2 regions of the Streptomyces sp. NPDC040718 genome follow, and region 2 is predicted to be linked to the other one. Evidence: predicted binding sites of a transcription regulator. Region 2 holds the regulator's gene; the other holds the start of a gene.
What was found. Region 2 encodes HspR, which represses chaperone genes until heat shock. Its sites were predicted from a motif close to TTGAGNNNNNNNNNCTCAA; they were not measured.

Region 1: lon (endopeptidase La) is a predicted target of HspR. The motif match lies at 2,087-2,105, and genes of this name have one in related genera.

What each region holds. Positions count from the first base shown of each region.
Region 1 covers NZ_JBVIXO010000001.1:459,474-469,531, forward strand. Annotated here, with positions in the region: gene lon (endopeptidase La) at 1-2,064, opposite strand, end outside; gene ACZ597_RS02080 (RidA family protein) at 2,214-2,609, shown strand; gene ACZ597_RS02085 (DUF4097 family beta strand repeat-containing protein) at 2,606-3,373, opposite strand; gene ACZ597_RS02090 (sulfurtransferase) at 3,454-4,290, opposite strand; gene ACZ597_RS02095 (glycosyltransferase family 39 protein) at 4,557-5,942, opposite strand; gene ACZ597_RS02100 (hypothetical protein) at 5,979-6,533, shown strand; gene ACZ597_RS02105 (response regulator transcription factor) at 6,640-7,380, shown strand; gene ACZ597_RS02110 (HAMP domain-containing sensor histidine kinase) at 7,377-8,468, shown strand; gene ACZ597_RS02115 (multifunctional oxoglutarate decarboxylase/oxoglutarate dehydrogenase thiamine pyrophosphate-binding subunit/dihydrolipoyllysine-residue succinyltransferase subunit) at 8,727-10,058, shown strand, end outside.
Region 2 covers NZ_JBVIXO010000002.1:201,396-211,453, forward strand. Annotated here, with positions in the region: gene clpB (ATP-dependent chaperone ClpB) at 1-812, opposite strand, end outside; gene ACZ597_RS06200 (pyridoxamine 5'-phosphate oxidase family protein) at 982-1,386, shown strand; gene ACZ597_RS06205 (Rieske (2Fe-2S) protein) at 1,563-1,877, opposite strand; gene ACZ597_RS06210 (hypothetical protein) at 1,877-2,074, opposite strand; gene ACZ597_RS06215 (helix-turn-helix transcriptional regulator) at 2,160-3,191, shown strand; gene ACZ597_RS06220 (heat shock protein transcriptional repressor HspR) at 3,301-3,768, opposite strand; gene dnaJ (molecular chaperone DnaJ) at 3,770-4,942, opposite strand; gene grpE (nucleotide exchange factor GrpE) at 4,982-5,641, opposite strand; gene dnaK (molecular chaperone DnaK) at 5,641-7,485, opposite strand; gene ACZ597_RS06240 (sugar transferase) at 7,749-8,324, shown strand; partial or broken gene ACZ597_RS06245 (heterodisulfide reductase-related iron-sulfur binding cluster) at 8,435-10,058, shown strand, end outside.

The DNA.
Region 1 (10,058 bases), on a different contig from region 2:
GGCGCCCGCCGGGAAGTGGATGTGCACGCCCCGGTCCTTCAGGTCGGCGACCGGGAGCTCCAGCTCCGCGCCGTGCGAGCGCAGGAAGCTGAGGGCGATCTGCGCCGACTCCTTCATGACGTCGCCCAGCTGGCCCGTCAGGGTGAGCCCGGCGGCGCCGGTCTCCGGGTCGGCGAGGGAGGCCTCGACGAACAGGACGTCGCCACCCGCCCCGGTCACGGCGAGGCCGGTGGCCACGCCGGGAACCGCGGTACGCCGCTCCGCGGGGTCCTGGGCGGACTCCGGGACGTGGTGCGGCCGGCCGATCAGGCCGCGCAGCTCGCCCGCGCCGATGGCGAAGGGGAACTCGCGCTCGCCCAGTTCGTGCTGGGAGGCCACCTTGCGCAGGAGGCGGGCGATGGACCGCTCCAGGGTCCGCACGCCGGCCTCGCGGGTGTACTCGCCGGCGAGCTTGCGCAGCGCGTCCTCCTCCAGGACCACCTCCCCGGCGGTCAGGCCGGCGCGCTCCAGCTGGCGGGGCAGCAGGTGGTCCCGGGCGATGACGACCTTCTCGTCCTCGGTGTAGCCGTCGAGGCGGACCAGCTCCATGCGGTCGGCGAGCGCCTCGGGGATGGCCTCCAGGACGTTGGCCGTGGCGAGGAAGACCACGTCGCTGAGGTCGAGCTCCACCTCCAGGTAGTGGTCCCGGAAGGTGTGGTTCTGCGCCGGGTCCAGGACCTCCAGCAGGGCCGCCGCCGGGTCGCCCCGGAAGTCGGAGCCGACCTTGTCGATCTCGTCGAGGAGCACGACCGGGTTCATCGACCCGGCCTCCTTGATCGCCCGCACGATGCGGCCGGGCAGGGCGCCGACGTAGGTGCGCCGGTGGCCGCGGATCTCGGCCTCGTCCCGTACGCCGCCGAGGGCGACGCGGACGAACTTCCGGCCCATGGCGTGGGCCACGCTCTCGCCGAGCGAGGTCTTCCCGACGCCGGGCGGGCCCACCAGCGCGAGCACGGCACCCCCGCGCCGTCCCCCGATGACGCCCATCCCGCGCTCGCCGCGCCGCTTGCGCACGGCGAGGTACTCGGTGATGCGGTCCTTCACGTCGTTCAGCCCGGCGTGCTCGGCGTCGAGGACCGCGCGGGCGCCCTGGATGTCGTACTCGTCCTCGGTGCGCTCGGTCCAGGGCAGTTCCAGCACGGTGTCCAGCCAGGTGCGGATCCAGGAACCCTCGGGGCTCTGGTCGCTGGACCGCTCCAGCTTGTCGACCTCCTTGAGCGCGGCCTCCCGCACCTTCTCGGGCAGGTCGGCGGCCTCGACGCGGGCGCGGTAGTCGTCGGACTCCTCGCCCTCCTTCTCCCCGCCCAGCTCGCGCAGTTCCTTGCGGACGGCTTCCAGCTGGCGGCGGAGCAGGAACTCGCGCTGCTGCTTCTCGACGCCGTCCTGGACGTCCTTGGCGATGGACTCGGCGACGTCCTGTTCGGCGAGGTGGTCGGAGAGCGCCTTCACGGCGAGGCGGAGGCGGGCGACGGGGTCGATGGTCTCCAGCAGCTCGACCTTCTGGGCCACGCTCAGGAACGGCGAGTACCCGGAGTTGTCGGCCAGCGCCGACACCCCTTCGATCTGCTGCACCCGGTCCACGACCTGCCACGCGCCGCGCTTCTTCAGCCAGCTGGTGGCGAGAGCCTTGTACTCCTTGACGAGCTCGGCGACCGCCCCGGGCAGCGGTTCGGGCACCTTCTCGTCGACGGTCTCCCCCTCGACCCAGAGCGCCGCCCCGGGCCCGGTGGTCCCGGCGCCGATCCGGACGCGGCCGCGCCCGCGGATCAGCGCCCCGGGATCCCCGTCGGAGAGCCGCCCGACCTGCTCGACGGTCCCGAGCACGCCGATCCCGGCGTACTTACCGTCGACCCGCGGCACGAGCAGCACCCGGGGCTTCCCGCCGCCCACCGCCGCCTGCGCCGCCTCCACGGCTCCGCGCACCTCGGCATCGGACAGGTCCAGGGGAACGACCATCCCGGGCAGCACGACCTCGTCGTCGAGCGGCAGTACGGGCAGGGTGAGCGTTACGGACGTCGAAGCCATGATCTTCCCTCCGGCAGTGAAGTTGAGCTATGCCGACTCAATGCTTCTGCGTCCGGCAATGTTCCCCAACGCCCGTTCGCCGGGGGCGAACACCTCCGGCGGGCCCCTCGTAGCACCATGACGCCATGACGCCATGACGCCATGACGCCATGACAGACATACGACGAACCGTCAGCTCGGGCTCCCCGCTGGAACCCCGGATCGGCTTCTCCCGCGCGGTCCGCACGGGGCCCTACGTGGCCGTCGCGGGCACCGCCCCGATCGGGGACGACGGCTCCACCGCCGGCCCGGGCGACGTCCACGCCCAGACGGTGCGCTGCCTGGACATCGCGGAGCGGGCCCTGGAGGAGGCCGGCGCCTCGCTCGCCGACGTCGTGCGGACCCGGATCATGCTCACCGACATGGCCACCTGGGAGGAGGCCGCGCGGGCCCACGGTGAGCGCTTCGCCGCGATCCGCCCGGTGACGACCTTCGTCGAGGTGTCCCGCTTCATCGACCCGGCCTGGCTGGTGGAGGTGGAGGTCGACGCGGTGATCGGCGGCTAGGCCGCTGAAAGCCGGATGTCGCCGGAGGTGGTGCGGACCGCGATGCGGGAAGGGGCGCCGGGTGCGTCCCCGAGGGTGACGTCCCGTTCGCCGGAGGCGGTGTCGGCCGACACCCGGTACGGGGCCTGCGGCGCCCTCAGGGTGACGTCGCCCGAGCCGGTGGTGACGGACACCGAGGCCGGGGCCTTCGCGAAGCCGACCGTCGAGTCGCCCGAACCGGTACGGAACTCGAACTCCGGGCCGGACAGGTCGGCCGCCGTCAGGTCCCCGGACGAGGTACGGATCTTCAGCGGGCCCGTGATCCGCTCGGCCCGGACGTCGCCGGAGGAGGAGTCCAGCTCGGCGGAGGCCACGCCCGTGACCGTGATGTCTCCGCTGCTGCTGCCCACCTTGAGCTTCACCGAGGCCGGCACCTCCAGCCGGTAGTCCACCCAGCAGCTGTCCCCGTCGCCGCTGCAGCCGTGGGTGAAGCCCAGCACCCCGCCCGAGACCCGCTGCCCCGGCACGGGCGCGGTGTCGCCCCGGTAGTGCACGACCCGGCGGACGGTGACGCCGGAACCGCTGCCCGGGGTGACCACCACCGACCCCCGGCGAAGGCCCGTCAGCTCCACCGCCGTGACGGCCTCGGTCACGGTGGCGTCGGCCCCGGCGGTCTTCAGCCTGGCCTCATCCACGAAGGAGCAGCCCGACAGCAGCAGGGCCGAGGCGGCGACGGTGGCGGCGAGAGCGGTGCGGCCGGTGCGGGTGAGGGCCTGGGATTCCATGCCGACGAGTCTGCCGACCAGGGGGCCGGCGCACCCTGGTGCAGGTACCCGAAACCGGGGTGGGGCTAGCCCCACCCCCCTCAGGGCCCCGTCACCACCGGCCGCAGCTCCGAGGGCAGGCCCCACTCGCTCCACGAGCCGTCGTACACCGCGGTCTCCCCGTACCCGGCCAGCGTCGCCCCCAGCGCGAGCACGCAGGCCGTGACGCCCGAACCGCAGCTGAAGTAGAACCGCTCCCGTTCCCCGGCCAACGCCCCGAAGGCCTCGCGGAGTTCCCCGGCGGGCCGCATCAGGCCGTCCGGCCCCCGCAGTTCGCCGAACGGCAGGTTCAGCGCGCCCGGCATGTGCCCGCCGCGCAGCCCGGGCCGCGGCTCGGGAGCGGCGCCGGCGAACCGCTCGCGGGTCCGGGCGTCGAACACGGCGGCGGCCGGGTCGGCGAGCGCGGCGGCAACGGTGCCGGAGTCCACCAGCAGCCCGCGACGGGGCCGGGCGGTGAAACCGCCGCGCGGCCCCTCGTACGCCGCCGCCTCCGCCTCGACGGGCAGCCCGGCGGCGGCCCACGCGGGCAGGCCCCCGTCCAGCACGGCCGCCCGGTCGAAGCCCATGGCGCGCAGCATCCACCAGGCGCGGGCGCTGGAGTAGATCCCGGCGCCGTCGTACACGACCACGGCGTCGGAGTCGTCGACGCCGAGCCCGCGCAGCGCCTCGGCGAAGTCGTCCGCGGAGGGCATGGTGTGCGGGGCCGCCGCCGCGTGGTCGGAGAGGGCGCCGTCGAGGTCGAAGGGGCGCGCGGTGGGGATCCTCACGGGCGCCCGGCGGTGGGCCCCGACGGAGGCGTCGAACACCACGACGTCACCGAGGTGCTCGGCGAGCCAGGTGCTGCCGACGAGGGGGCCGGGTATCTCGGGTACGGGCATACGAGGGCCTCCGGAGGCGGCATCGGACACGGTCTGCGCCCCATCCTGGCCCATGCGTGCGCGGGGCGGGTCGGGGTGGGTCGGGGGGGTCGGGCGGGGCCAGGAACGGGATTCGCCTGGAGGAACGGGCCGGCCGCCCGGGGCCCCACGACGCCGGAGTCCCAGCGGGCCCGGATCAGAGAGGGTTTGGGGGTTTCCCGTCAGGACCCCGCCCACCGGCCCCCGGCCCGCAGGCAAGGGGGCGGGGTGGGCAATGGCCCCCCGCCTCAGCCGCACGTGCCCGGGCGGGCGTACACCGCCACCCGTGCCCCGCGTACCGACGTCACCGAGCAGCGCTCGAACCCCGCCGCCAGCGCCTCGCGCTTCGCCGCCTCCGCCGGGTACGCGTCCAGCGGCTGGTCCGGCGGGTCCAGCAGGGCGATCACCCTCGGGGAGGCCAGGACCGCCGCCCGGACGGCGTCCGGCGGCTGCTCCGTGCCCTGGAGGGTGCCGGAGGCGGCCGGGCTGCGGGACAGGGCCACGTCGTGGACGGAGCCGTACACCCCGGGCGACGACAGCAGCCACTCCCGCCGCCGTGACGGCATGAACAGCACCGCGTCCCCCGGCCGGGCCCGCTCCCGCACCGCCGCCGCGACGGCGAGGGCGTCGTCCTTGCGCGCCTCCGGGGTCCGCAGCCACGCCGACCACACCCCGACCGGCAGCAGCAGCACCCCCACCAGCACCCACGGCAGCGGCAGCCGCCCCCGCACCCCCGCCAGCACCGCGAGGCCCGCCAGTGCGTAGAGGACGTACCGGTCGACGTACAGGGGGTGCGCCAGCGACACGGCCATCAGCACCCCCGGCGGCAGCAGTGCGAGCGGTACGGCGACCCGTACGGCCTCCCGGTCGGCGGTCCCCCGGGCCAGCAGGGCCACCGCCGCCACCAGGGCCGCGTACGCCGCCCAGTCCTGCCACGACGGCCGGCCGAGCCACCCCAGCTGCGCCTGTGCCTGCCGCGCGCTCACGAGGGCCAGCGGCAGCAGTCCGACGGCGACCGCCCCCGCCGCCCACCGCCAGCCCCGCGCCCGCCACGCGGCGAACGCGTGCGCAGGCACGGCCAGTACGGCGAACTCGTGCAGCCAGCAGCCCAGCAGGAGCACCACGGCGTAGGCCGCCCACCGCTCGCGCAGCATCAGGTACGTCGCCCAGGCCACGGCCGCCGCGACCAGCGCGTACGAGCGCCCCTCCTGCGCGTACGCCTGCACCGGCGGCAGCACGGCGTACGCGGTGCCGGCGATCAGCGCGGCCCGCTCCCCCGCCAGCCGGTGCGCCACCGCGGCCACTCCGGCGGCGGCGAGGGCCGTGCCGGCCACGGACGGCAGCCGCAGCGCCCACAGGCCGCCGTCCCACAGGCCGAAGACCCCGTGCATCAGCAGGTAGTAGAGGCCGTGCACGGCGTCGACCTGCCCGAGCAGCTCCCGGAGCCCGCCGAGGGGACGGTGCGCCACCTGCCAGGTTGTGGACTCGTCGCGCCACATGCTCCCGCCGCCCGCACCGCGCGGCAGGCCCCACAGCCCGAGGAGCACGGCGGTCAGCGGGGGCAGCGCGCGCCATGGGGTGATGCGGCGGATGGCGGCCTCCGGGTGCTTTCGGTTGCGGGGCGGGCACCCCATACTCGGTGTTCGGTCGGAGTACCTGCGGAGGTGGGTGTGCGAGCGATCCGAGCGGCCGGGGCCGCGACGGTGGTGCTGCTGGGCGCGGTGCTGGTCCTGTCCGGCTGCGGCGGCGGGTCCGGCGGGCCCCAGGAGGCGACGGCGGCGCCGACGCCCACGGCGACGGCGACCCCGTCCACTCCCACAACCACACCCGTGGCGACCCCGCCCGCCACCCCCGCCCCCGCCCCCACGGCAACCGTGGCCGCCGCGCAGACCCTCGTCCGCGTGACCCGCAGCGGGGGTTTCGCGGGCCAGACCCGGACCGTCATCGTCAAGGGCGACGGCTCCTGGACCCTCCTCGACGGCAAGGCCCGCGACCTGCGCTCCGGGAAGCTGGACGCGGCCGGGCTGGGGGCCCTGCGCACCGCGCTCCGGGAGGCGGACTTCGCGCACCTGCCCCGGGTGGCCACGGCCGATCCACCGGTCTACGACGGGTTCACGTACGCCTTCGTACACGGTGGTTTCGAGGTCGCCGCCGACCAGACCGAGCTGGCTCCGGGGCTCCGGAAGGTGCTGGACGCGCTGCCCGGATTCGACGCGACGGGATGAATCTCTGATTCCGGATGTCCCCGGGTCCTGTCCGAACCCCGCATAGCCGCAGGCCGGTGCCTCCTCTACGCTGCACCCCATCACGCGGGATCTTCAGGGGCGGGACATGGAACAGACACACACCACCCACAGCGTCGCCGCGGCCACTCCAGGTGCCCAGCGGCGCGTGCTCGTGGTCGAGGACGACCGCACCATCGCCGACGCCATCGCGGCCCGGCTGCGGGCCGAGGGCTTCCAGGTGCAGACGGCGTACGACGGGCCTGCCGCCGTCGCGGCCGCCGAGAGCTGGCAGCCCGAGCTGCTGGTGCTGGACGTCATGCTGCCCGGCTTCGACGGGCTGGAGGTGTGCCGCCGGGTCCAGGCGCAGCGGCCCGTCCCGGTGCTGATGCTCACGGCGCGGGACGACGAGACCGACATGCTGGTGGGCCTCGGGGTCGGGGCCGACGACTACATGACGAAGCCGTTCTCGATGCGCGAGCTGGCCGCCCGGGTCCACGTGCTGCTGCGCCGGGTGGAGCGGGCCACGCAGGCCGCGACGGCCCCGCGCGGGGCGACGCTGCGCCTGGGCGACCTGGAGATCGACCACGCGCAGCGCAGGGTGCGGGTGCAGGCGGAGGACGTGCACCTGACGCCGACCGAGTTCGACCTGCTGGTGTGCCTGGCGGGGACGCCGCGCGCGGTGCTCTCGCGGGAGCAGCTGCTGGCGGAGGTGTGGGACTGGGCCGACGCGTCGGGGACCCGTACGGTCGACAGCCACATCAAGGCCCTGCGGCGGAAGATCGGCGCGGACCGGATCCGTACGGTCCACGGCGTCGGGTACGCCCTGGAGACCCCGGCGCAGTCGTGAGCGGGCCGCCGCGCGGGCCGGGGCTGCGGCCCTATTCGCCGTTCTCGATCAAGACGAAGCTGGGCACGCTCGTCGTGGTGTCGGTGTTCATCACGACGGGGCTGCTGATGGTGGCCCTGCGCACGGCGACGGAGCTGCGGTTCATCACGGTCTTCTCGGTGATCGCCTCGATGCTGATCACCCAGTTCGTGGCGCACGGTCTGACGGCGCCGCTGGACGAGATGACGACGGTGGCCCGGGCGATCTCCCACGGGGACTACACGCGCCGGGTGAGCGGTGCCGGGCGCCGGGACGAGCTGGGCGATCTGGCCTCCACGATCAACCGGATGGCCGATGATCTGGAGGCCGAGGACAGGCACCGTCGAGAGCTGGTCGCGAACGTCTCGCACGAGCTCCGGACTCCGATCGCGGCGTTGCGGGCGGTGCTGGAGAACGTGGTGGACGGGGTCTCGGAGGCCGATCCGGAGACCATGCGGACGATGCTGAAGCAGGCCGAGCGGCTGGGCCGGCTGGTGGACACCCTGCTGGACCTGTCGCGGGTGGACAACGGGGTGGTGCCGCTGAAGGCGCGCCGGTTCGAGGTGTGGCCGTATCTGTCGGGGGTGCTGAAGGAGTCGGGGCTGGCGGCCTCCGGGCGACCGGGACTGGCTTCCGGTTCTGGTGGTCACACCCGCAATGACGTGCACCTTCACCTGGATGTTCACCCTCCGGAACTGGCCGCGTACGCGGACGCGGAGCGGCTGCACCAGGTGGTGGCGAACCTGATCGACAACGCGGTGAAGCACAGCCCCGCGCACGGCCGGGTCACGGTCCGGGCCCGGGCCGGCGCGGCGCCGGGGAGCCTGGAGCTGGAGGTCGTCGACGAGGGCCCGGGAATCCCGGAGGCGGAGCGGCACCGGGTTTTCGAGCGGTTCAACCGGGGTTCCGCCGGTGGCGGGGACGCGGGCGGCGACGGGGGCACCGGTCTGGGGCTGGCCATCGCCCGGTGGGCGGTCGGCCTGCACGGGGGCGACATCGGCGTGGCCGAATCGTCACGGGGTTGCCGAATCCTTGTCACCCTTCCGGGCAGCTCACAGGTGTCGTCTTGACGTAGGGTTCGAGTGGGAAGGACATGATCTCGGCCACACGTGCCCGGGGTCGTCAGGGGTGCGAGGCCTAGGGGGTCGCAACCTGGCTGCCCCCTACCCGAACCACGCTTGTTTCCCGCCATTCCGATGGGCGAAACCCGCCGTTCGGTGTGACCTGCACGACGGAAGTCCCGCCCGGCCTGCATCACACGCCCTGGGAGGCGTAGCCTTTATCCCCGCTGTCCATACCTTGTGAAGCGGAAGAGGGCGGTTGCCGCCGTGTCGCCACAGTCCCCCAGTAACCCGAGCACCACGACCGACGCAGCAGAGGGCGGGAAGAACCCCGCCTCAGGCTTCGGCGCGAATGAGTGGCTCGTCGACGAGATCTATCAGCAGTACCTCCAGGACCCGAGTTCGGTCGACCGGGCCTGGTGGGACTTCTTCGCCGACTACAAGCCGGGGGGCGCTGCCGCCCCGGTGAAGGCGGCCGAACCCATCAAGACCCCGACGACGGACGGCGCCTCCGCACAGGCCGCCACCGCCACTGCCGGGGTCCCTCAGGCCGTCGACGCCGCCACGGGGGCGGCGCCGGCCGCGCCCGCCGCCGCGCCCACACCTGTGTCAGCTCCTGCCCCTGCTCCTGCCACCCCCTCTGGTGCCCCTGCTGTGACTGTCACCTCCCAGGCCCCGGCCGCCGCACCGGCCGCGCCCGCCCCTCAGGCTCCGGCCGCCACCACCCCGGCTCAGAAGGCCGCGCCCGCCACCGAGGCCCCCGCCGGCCCCGAGCTGGTGACGCTCCGCGGACCCGCCGCCGCCGTGGCGAAGAACATGAACGCCTCGCTGGAAGTGCCGACGGCCACGTCCGTCCGCGCCGTCCCGGTGAAGCTGCTGTTCGACAACCGCATCGTCATCAACAACCACCTCAAGCGCGCCCGGGGCGGGAAGATCTCCTTCACGCACCTGATCGGCTACGCGATGGTGCAGGCCATCAAGGCCATGCCGTCCATGAACCACTCCTTCGCGGAGAAGGACGGCAAGCCGACCCTGGTCAAGCCGGAGCACGTGAACTTCGGCCTCGCGATCGACCTCGTGAAGCCCAACGGCGACCGCCAGCTCGTCGTCGCCGGCATCAAGAAGGCCGAGACCCTCAACTTCTTCGAGTTCTGGCAGGCCTACGAGGACATCGTCCGCCGCGCCCGCGTCGGCAAGCTGACGATGGACGACTTCACCGGCGTGACGTGCTCCCTCACCAACCCCGGCGGCCTGGGCACCGTCCACTCCGTGCCCCGCCTGATGCCCGGACAGTCGGTCATCATGGGCGTCGGCTCGATGGACTACCCCGCCGAGTTCCAGGGCACCTCGCAGGACACCCTGAACAAGCTGGGCATCTCCAAGGTCATGACCCTGACCTCGACCTACGACCACCGGGTCATCCAGGGCGCGGCCTCCGGCGAGTTCCTGCGCATCGTCGCGAACCTGCTCCTCGGCGAGGACAAGTTCTACGACGACGTCTTCGAGTCGCTGCGCATCCCGTACGAGCCGGTCCGCTGGAACCGCGACATCGACGCCTCGCACGACGACGACGTCACGAAGGCCGCCCGTGTCTTCGAG
Region 2 (10,058 bases):
TCGCTCGACTTGATCTCGGCGAGGACGGTCTTGAGGCGCTCCTCGAACTCGCCGCGGTACTTGGCGCCGGCCACCATCGCGCCGAGGTCGAGGGAGACGAGCCGCTTGCCCTTGAGGGACTCGGGGACGTCGCCCTTGACGATGCGCTGGGCCAGGCCCTCGACCACGGCGGTCTTGCCCACTCCGGGCTCGCCGATCAGCACCGGGTTGTTCTTGGTGCGGCGGGAGAGGACCTGGACGACGCGCCGGATCTCGTGGTCGCGGCCGATGACGGGGTCGAGCTTGCCGTCGCGTGCGGCGGCGGTGAAGTCGGTGCCGAACTTCTCCAGGGCCTTGTACTGGCCCTCGGGGTCGGGGGTGGTCACCCGCCGTGCTCCTCGTGCGTTCTGGAAGGCGTCCAGCAGCTTCTTCGCCGTGGCGCCCTGGGCGGAAAGGACCTCACCGGCCGGGCCGCCCTTGGCGGCGACGGCGATGAGGAGGTGTTCGGTCGAGAGGTACTCGTCGCCGAGGCGGCCGGCCTGGGAGTCGGCCTCGGCCAGCACGGCGAGCAGGTCCCGGCTGGGCTGCGGGGGCGCGACGGTGGAGCCGGTGACGCTGGGCAGGGCGGCGAGCAGCCGCTCCGCCCCGGCGCGGACGGCGGCCTGGTCGGCGTCGGTGGCGACCAGCAGGTCGATGACGTTCTCGTTGTCCTCGCCGGCGAGCAGCGCCAGCAGGAGGTGCGCGGGGGTCAGGTCGGCGTGGCCGTCCTTGACGGCCCTGCTCGTGGCCGCGTTCAGGGCGTCGCGGCTCTTGTTGGTCAGCTCGGCGTCCACTCTCGGTTTCTCCTCTCCTGCGGGCGTACGTGACTCGTCGCACCCGGCTGGCCGCGTGCGCACTCTGACAGATTCAGCATCTGCAAAGTTGAGTCTATTCCACTCAAGGCTCCTTTCGGGGCCATTCTCCCGCCGGATCCGGCGGGTACGCGGGCGTACGCTTCGGCCCATGTCCCATGACGTACTCAACCCGACGCCCGAGTACCTCGCCTTCTGGCGGGAGCGGCACGTCTGCACCCTGACCACCCCCCGCCCGGACGGCACGCCCCACGTGGTGCCGGTGGGAGTGACGTACGACCCGGAGGCCGGGCTGGCGCGGGTGATCAGCAACAAGCACAGCAAGAAGGTCCGCAACGTCCTGGCGGCGGCCGGCGGCGGCGCGCGGGTGGCGGTCTGCCAGATGGAGGGCAGGCGCTGGGCCACCCTGGAGGGGCGCGCGGTGATCCGTACGGACGAGGCGTCGGTCGCCGAGGCCGTGGCGCGCTACGCGGAGCGGTACGGGCGGATGCCCTCGCCCAACCCGGACCGGGTGGTCCTGGAGATCACCCTCGACCGGGCCATGGGCCGGGCCTGAGCGTCCAAGGGGAGGCCCCGGAGGGTCCTCCGGGCGCTCCCGCCTGGCCCGGGGGCGATTGTCCGGTTCGGCCACTGGACGCGGACATCACAACGGCGCCATCGTGGTCAGGTCCACGATGGCGCCGTTGTGTGGGGGTAGCACCTGGAGCGATCTGCAACGACGGGGGAATCGCCTCAGGCACTGCGGGGGGTGGCGGTGGTGATATCGGGCTCGAAGAGCTGGTGGTCACGCTGGTCGAGGTTGACGAAGACCATTCCGTACCGCACTTCGCAGCGGACGGGCTGCGGTGCGCCCCGGGGGCGGCGCAGACAGCGGTAGGCGCGGACGTCCTCGTCCTCCTCGCGCACGACGACGATCGGCTGGCCGAAAAGAGTGACCATCAACGAATCGCCGGCGTAGGGGATCGCCGTGGCGAGGTCTATGAACTGCCATCCGGAGCGGTACGCGGATGCCATTTCGCGGCGGAAGTCGCGGTCGTCCGGGGTCATCAGGAGGCCTTCGCAGGGATGCTGTTCCAGCCGAAATCGCTCTCTACCGCCGTCCCGGCCGACGGACCGGCGGCAGCCTGAGCGCTCCCCGCGTCCCCGTCGACGGCGACGACTGCCCCAAAGACCGCAACGGCGGAGAAAACAACGGCAAGCGCCGAGCGAAGCATTCTCTTATACATGGTCGGCTTCGTCCTCACTTGATGGAATCCTCTCCCCCGCACTGACAGACGATGGCTCATTCAGGCACGTCAGTGCCACAGGGACGATGCATCATGTTCTTACATGTTCAGGACCCTGGGGGGTGGAGATTTGCCCAAAAGTGACATAAACCCGACACATCGCCACCCCGTCACAGAGATGTGCGCCGAGGGGGCGCGACTCTACGCGGCCGCCCTGAGCACCGGCCGCGTCGCCCGCGGCGAGGTCGCGAACGCCCCCTGCCTGCTCGAATTCGCGCTACTGCGACCCGACCCGGACGACGCGAACCAGCTGCGCGCGGTTCCCCCGTCCATCGCACTGGCCCAGCGGCTCCATCCGATCGAACGCGAGATCCAGGAACGCAGGCGCACCGCCGTAGATCTCACCGACGCATTCGAGCCGTTCCTCACCATCAGCGCCCAGAGCCCCGCCAACACCCACGCCATCACGGTGCTGGAGGGATTCGACCAGATCAACGCCGCCATCGACCTGGCCACCGCGGAGTGCCACACCGAGGCCCTGACCGTCCAGCCGGGTGGCGCCCGGCCGACCTCCGTGCTCAGCGAGTCCCTGGAGCGGGCCACGCCGATGATCGACCGCGGGGTGAGCATCCGCACGCTCTACCAGCACACGGTGCGGCACAGCCAGGGCACGCTCGCCTACGTGGACCGGATCTCCGCCGGAAAGGTCGAGATCCGCACGCTGGAGGAGCTGATAGAGCGTCTCATGATCTTCGACCGCACGGTGGCCATCATCCCCGCCAGCGACGACCGGCGGGTGGCCCTGGAGCTGCGGCACCCGGGCCTGGTGGACTACCTCATCAAGGTCTTCGAGCAACTCTGGCGCAGAGCCGTGCCGTTGGGTGACGAGGTCACTTACACGCACAACCCGGATGGTATCTCGGGAGTGCAGCGTTCCATCGCGCAGCTGCTGATCGAGGGCCACGTGGACGAGGCGATCGCCCGCCGGCTGGGAATGAACGTGCGCACCTGCCGCGCGCACATCGCGAAGCTGGCCGCCGCCCTGGGCAGCGGCAGCAGGGCCCAACTGGGCTACCTCATCGCCCAGTCCGGGATCCTGCACGGACCGAACCCGGCACAGCTCCCCGAGGGCTGACAGGAGCCCGCAGGCGGCCGTCAGGGGCCCCCGGACGCACGGAAGGCCCCGTTCGACCCCTTCCCGTGTGGGAGGGGCCCGACGGGGCCTTCACGGCGCGGTCGGCGGGTCAGTCGCCCGGACGCTTGGTGGGGCGCCAGACGACCAGCGCGTTGCCCGGCATCGGCGGCTGGTACGGGACCAGGTCGCGGCGGTACGAGGCGTGCACCTGGGCCTCGCGGGCCTGGAGGGCGGCGGCCGCCCCGTCCACGGCTGCGGACAGCTCGGCCACGCGCTGCTGGAGCGCGGCCACCTGGTTCTCCAGTTCGATGATCCGCTTGATCCCGGCCAGGTTGATGCCCTCGTCCTGGGACAGCTGCTGCACCGTGCGGAGCAGTTCGATGTCCCTGGCCGAATACCGCCGGCCGCGGCCGGCCGTACGGTCCGGGGAGACCAGGCCGAGCCGGTCGTACTGGCGCAGGGTCTGCGGATGCAGGCCCGAGAGCTGGGCGGCCACCGAGATCACGTAGACCGGGGTCTCGTCGGTGAGCTGGTAAGCCCCCTCGCCGAAGCGGGGCTGTCGTCGGCGGCCGTCCATGTCATGCTCCCTTCGCGGACTCGAACAGGAGGGCGCGCGGGTCCTCGGACCCGGTCGCGTCCCGGTACGTCTCCAGGGCCTCGCGGGCCTTGTCGGACAGCTCCGCCGGAACCGCGACCTCGACCGTGACGAGCAGGTCGCCGCGGGTGCCGTCCTTGCGGACCGCGCCCTTGCCGCGGGCCCGCATGGTGCGGCCGCCGGGGGTGCCCGGGGGGAGCTTCAGGGTGACCGGGGGGCCGCCCAGCGTCGGCACCTTGATGTCGGCGCCCAGGACGGCCTCGGCGAAGGTCACCGGGACCGTCACCGTGAGGTTGTCGCCCTTGCGGCCGAACACCGGGTGGGTGCCGACGTGCACCACCACGTACAGGTCGCCCGCCGGGCCGCCGCGCTCGCCCGGAGCGCCCTTGCCGCGCAGCCGGATCCGCTGGCCGTCGGAGACGCCGGCCGGGATCCGGACCTGCATGGTGCGGGAGGACTTGGCGCGCCCGCTGCCCTTGCAGACCTCGCAGGGGTTCTCCGCGATCAGGCCGCGGCCCTTGCAGTCCGCGCAGGGGTCGGTCAGCGAGAAGCCGCCGCCGCTGCCCCGGGAGACCTGGCCGGTGCCGACGCAGGTCGGGCACACCCTGGGGGTGCCGTTCGTGTCGCCGGTGCCCGAACAGGCCTTGCAGGGAGCCTGCGAGGACATCCGCAGCGGCACGGTCGCGCCGTCCACGGCCTCCGTGAAGGAGAGGGTGACCTCCGACTCCACGTCCTGGCCGCGGCGCGGCTGGGTGCGGGTGCCCGCACCGGCGCCCGCGCCGCGGTTGAACAGACCGCCGAAGACGTCGCCCAGGCCGCCGCCGAAGCCGCCCTGGCCGGCCTGCTGCGTACCGCCGAACAGGTCGCCCAGGTCGAAGTTGAACGAGCCGCCGCCCGGGCCGGGGCGGAAGCCGCCGTTCCCGAACAGCGCGCGGGCCTCGTCGTACTCCTTGCGCTTCTTGGCGTCGCCGAGGACGTCGTTCGCCTCGGAGATCTCCTTGAAGCGCTCCTCGGCCGAGGCGTCGCCCTTGTTGGCGTCCGGGTGGAACTCGCGGGCGAGCTTCCGGTACGCCTTCTTGATCTCGGCCTCGGTGGCGTCCTTCGGGACACCGAGGACCTTGTAGTAGTCCTTCTCGACGAAGTCCTTCGTGCTCATCCCCGGTGTCCCTCCTCTCGGATCCCTACATGGTGTGCGTCAGCCCTTGTCGGGGGCATCCGTGTCCTTGTCGGACGGCGTGTCGCCGTCACCGGACTCGGACTTCGCGGCGGGTGCCGCGCCCGGCTGGGGCTCGGCCACCGCGACCCGCGCGGGGCGGATCGTGCGCTCGCCGATGCGGTACCCCGGCTGCAGGATCGCCACGCACGTCGTCTCGGTGACGTCCGGCGCGTACGAGTGCATCAGGGCCTCGTGGATCGTCGGGTCGAAGGGCTCGCCCTCCTTGCCGAACTGCTGCAGCCCCATCTTGGCGGCGGCGGTCTCCAGCGACTCGGCCACCGACTTGAAGCCGCCGACCAGCTCGCCGTGCTCCCGCGCGCGGCCGATGTCGTCCAGGGTCGGGAGGAGCTCCGTCAGCAGGCTCGCGACCGCGATCTCCTTGACGGCGACCCGGTCCCGCTCCACGCGGCGACGGTAGTTCTGGTACTCGGCCTGGAGCCGCTGGAGGTCCGCGGTGCGCTCGCCGAGCGCGGTACGGGCCTGGTCCAGCTGCGCCAGGAGCGCGACGTCCTGAGCCTTGTCCCCGGCCGGGGCCGCCTCGTCCTCCTCCTTGGAGGAGTCGGCGGCCTTCGGCTCCGCGTCGTCGGCGCCGGTGGGGACTTCAGGCTTCTCGTCGAAACCCGGGGTCTCCTCCGACATCAGGCAGCGCCGCCCTTCGGCTTCTCGTCGTCGACGATCTCGGCGTCGACGACGTCGTCGTCGGCCTTGGCCTGGCCCGCGTCACCCGCGCCGCCGGCGGCCTGGGCGGCCTGGGCGTCGGCGTAGATGGCCTGGCCGAGCTTCTGGCTGACCGCGGCGAGCTTCTCGGTCGCGGTGCGGATCTCGGCGGTGTCCTCGCCCTTGAGCTTGTCCTTCAGCTCGGTGACGGCCGTCTCGACCTCGGTCTTGACCTCGGCCGGGACCTTCTCCGCGTTGTCCGCGAGGAACTTCTCCGTCTGGTAGACGAGCTGCTCGCCCTGGTTGCGGGACTCGGCGGCCTCCTTGCGGCGCAGGTCCTCGTCCGCGTACTGCTCGGCCTCCTGGCGCATGCGGTCGACCTCGTCCTTGCCGAGCGAGGAGCCGCCGGTGACGGTCATCTTCTGCTCCTTGCCCGTGCCAAGGTCCTTGGCCGTGACGTGCATGATGCCGTTCGCGTCGATGTCGAAGGAGACCTCGATCTGCGGGACGCCGCGCGGGGCCGGCGGCAGGCCCGTCAGCTCGAACATGCCGAGCTTCTTGTTGTACGCCGCGATCTCGCGCTCGCCCTGGTAGACCTGGATCTGCACGGACGGCTGGTTGTCCTCGGCCGTCGTGAAGATCTCCGACCGCTTGGTCGGGATGGTCGTGTTGCGCTCGATGAGCTTGGTCATGATGCCGCCCTTGGTCTCGATGCCGAGGGACAGCGGGGTCACGTCGAGGAGCAGGACGTCCTTGACCTCACCCTTGAGGACACCGGCCTGGAGGGTGGCGCCGATGGCGACGACCTCGTCCGGGTTGACGCCCTTGTTGGCGTCCTGACCGCCGGTGAGCTCCTTGACGAGCTCGGCGACGGCCGGCATGCGGGTGGAGCCGCCGACCAGGACCACGTGGTCGATCTCGGACAGCGCGATGCCGGCGTCCTTGATGACGTTGTGGAACGGGGTCTTGCAGCGGTCGAGCAGGTCCGCGGTCAGCTGCTGGAACTGGGCGCGGGTGAGCTTCTCGTCCAGGTGCAGCGGGCCCTCGGCGGAGGCCGTGATGTACGGCAGGTTGATCGAGGTCTCCGTGGAGGAGGACAGCTCGATCTTCGCCTTCTCGGCGGCCTCGCGCAGGCGCTGGAGCGCCATCTTGTCCTTGGACAGGTCGACGCCGTGGCCGTTGGCGAACTGCTTCACCAGGTAGTCGACGACGCGCTGGTCCCAGTCGTCGCCACCGAGGTGGTTGTCACCGTTGGTGGCCTTCACCTCGACGACACCGTCGCCGATCTCCAGGAGCGACACGTCGAAGGTGCCGCCACCGAGGTCGAAGACGAGAATGGTCTGGTCGTCCTTGTCGAGGCCGTACGCCAGGGCGGCGGCGGTCGGCTCGTTGACGATGCGCAGGACGTTCAGGCCCGCGATCTCGCCGGCCTCCTTCGTCGCCTGGCGCTCGGAGTCGTTGAAGTAGGCGGGAACGGTGATGACCGCGTCCGTGACCTTCTCACCCAGGTACGCCTCGGCGTCGCGCTTCAGCTTCTGCAGGATGAAGGCGCTCATCTGCTGCGGGTTGAAGTCCTTGCCATCCAGGTTGATCTTCCAGTCAGTGCCCATGTGGCGCTTGACGGAGCGGATGGTCCGGTCAACGTTCGTGACCGCCTGGCGCTTGGCCACCTCGCCGACGAGGACCTCGCCGTTCTTGGCGAAGGCGACGACGGACGGCGTGGTCCTGGCACCCTCGGCGTTGGTGATGACGGTGGGCTCGCCGCCTTCGAGAACGCTGACGACGGAGTTAGTGGTGCCCAGGTCGATGCCGACCGCACGTGCCATTTCGATTCCTCCAGCTGACTTGAGTGGAACAGACTCAAGAGTGCCGTAACGCCGCGTCGGCGTCAACAGAGGTGAGCCTTGGGGGCTCAACCTTTAGGCTGCGCTTACGCTCAGGGCCGGTACGGGATCCGGCCCGCCGGCGATCGAGGCGCGGGCTCCGGGGCGGAGTCCCGGCGGACGGCCCGCAGCCGAACGGGTTCCGGGCGCGGGGCGCGACCGCGCGGCGCACCGGGGGCCGGGCGGGCGTCCGGCAGCGTGCTGGCATGCCTCTGCCGCACCCCCTCACCGCCCGGCCAGGGCTCCGGCTCCGGACGCGGATCCCGACCCGGACGCCGGTGCGATGGCCGGCCGGGCCACCGGCGAAGCGGGTCTTCGACCTCGTCGGCGCGGCGGTCCTGCTGCCGCTGTGCGCCGTCCCGGCCCTGGCGGCGGCCGCCCTGCTGTACGCGGTGACCCGCGCGGGCGTCCTCGTACGCGACCCCGCGCTCGGGCTCGGCGGGCGCCCCTTCCGCGCCTGGCGGCTGCGCACCGAGGGGGCGGGGCGGGCGGGCGAGCTGGTGCGCCGGTGCGCCCTGGAGGGGCTGCCGCGGCTGCTCAACGTGGCCCGCGGCGAGATGTCGCTGGTCGGGCCGCGCCCCGAGGCCCGTACCGACCACCCGGAACGGCTGCTCGTACGTCCCGGAATGACCGGATTGTGGCAGGTCAGCGCACGTTCCGACCTCCCCTGGGAGGAGATGGCCCTGCTGGACCGGCACTATGTGGAGAGCCATTGGCTGGGGATGGATCTCGCGATCCTCGCGCAGACCCCTCGGGCGGCCTACCGACAGAGGCATGCCTGAGCGACACAGATCACCGCACGCTCACCTACAGTGCGGCGCTGGAACTGGGTAACCTCAAGCCTTGACTCAATAAGTTACCGCTTAGTAAGTCCCGCCCGAGGAGCCCTCCCATGCAACTCGCCGCGATCATCGTGTCGCTGGTCCTGACCGTGGTCGGCGTCGCGCTGATCGCCCGAGCCGTGGCGCAGATCTACCGGTTCGTGAAGCTCGGCCAACCCGTACCGGCGGGCAGCCGCACAGACCGCCCGAAGGACCGAACGATCACCCTGGTCAGGGAGTTCCTCGGCCACACCCGGATGAACCGGTGGGGCATCGTCGGCTTCGCGCACTGGTTCGTCGCGATCGGCTTCCTGACGCTGCCGCCCACCCTGGTGCAGGCCTTCGGCCAGCTCTTCCAGGCGGACTGGCTGCTGCCGATCGTCGGCGACTTCCTGCCGTTCGAGCTCTACACCGAGTTCATCGGCGTGATGACGGTCGTCGGCATCGTCGTCCTGATGGCGATCCGCCTGCTCAACCTTCCCTCGCGGGCCGGCCGCAAGTCGCGCTTCGCCGGCTCGAAGGCCTGGCAGGCGTACTTCGTCGAGTACGTCATCCTCACCATCGGCCTCGCGATCCTGGCCCTGCGCGGCCTCGAGGGCGCGATCCACGGCGTCGAGTCGTACGAGCCGGCGTACTTCGCCTCGTACCCGCTGGTGCTGGCCTTCAAGGGGCTCTCGTTCAGCGGCATCCAGAACGCCATCTACTTCACCGCGATGGTGAAGATCAGCGTCTCCTTCATCTGGATGATCACGGTCTCGCTCAACACCAACATGGGTGTGGCCTGGCACCGCTTCCTCGGCTTCCCGAACATCTGGTTCAAGCGCAACGCCGACGGTTCGACGGCGCTCGGCGCCCTCCAGCCGATGACGAGCGGCGGCAAGGAGATCGACTTCGAGGAGCCGGGCGAGGACGACGTCTTCGGCGTCTCCCAGGTCGAGCAGTTCTCCTGGAAGGGCATCCTCGACTTCTCCACCTGCACCGAGTGCGGCCGCTGCCAGTCGCAGTGCCCCGCCTGGAACACCGGCAAGCCGCTGTCCCCGAAGCTCCTGATCATGTCGCTGCGCGACCACGCGCACGCGAAGGCCCCGTACCTGCTCGCGGGCGGCGGCAAGACGATGGAGGGCGAGGAGAAGGCGACCGCCGAGCAGCTCAAGGACGTCCCGGCGGCCGCCCTGGCGGAGGCCGAGCGCCCGCTGATCGGCACCGCCGAGGAGAACGGCGTCATCGACCCGGACGTGCTGTGGTCCTGCACGACCTGTGGTGCGTGCGTGGAGCAGTGCCCGGTCGACATCGAGCACATCGACCACATCGTCGACATGCGCCGCTACCAGGTGATGATCGAGAGCGCGTTCCCGTCGGAGGCGGGCACGATGCTCAAGAACCTGGAGAAGAAGGGCAACCCCTGGGGTCTGGCCAAGAAGCAGCGCGTGGAGTGGACGAAGGAGGTCGACTTCGAGGTCCCGATCATCGGGAAGGACGCGGAGGACCTCTCGGAGTTCGACTACCTGTACTGGGTCGGCTGCGCGGGCGCCCTGGAGGACCGGGCGAAGAAGACCACGAAGGCCTTCGCGGAGCTGCTGAACATCGCGGGCGTCAAGTTCGCGATCATGGGCGGCGACGAGAAGTGCACCGGTGACTCGCCGCGCCGCCTGGGCAACGAGCCGCTGTTCCAGCAGCTGGGCCAGGAGAACGTGG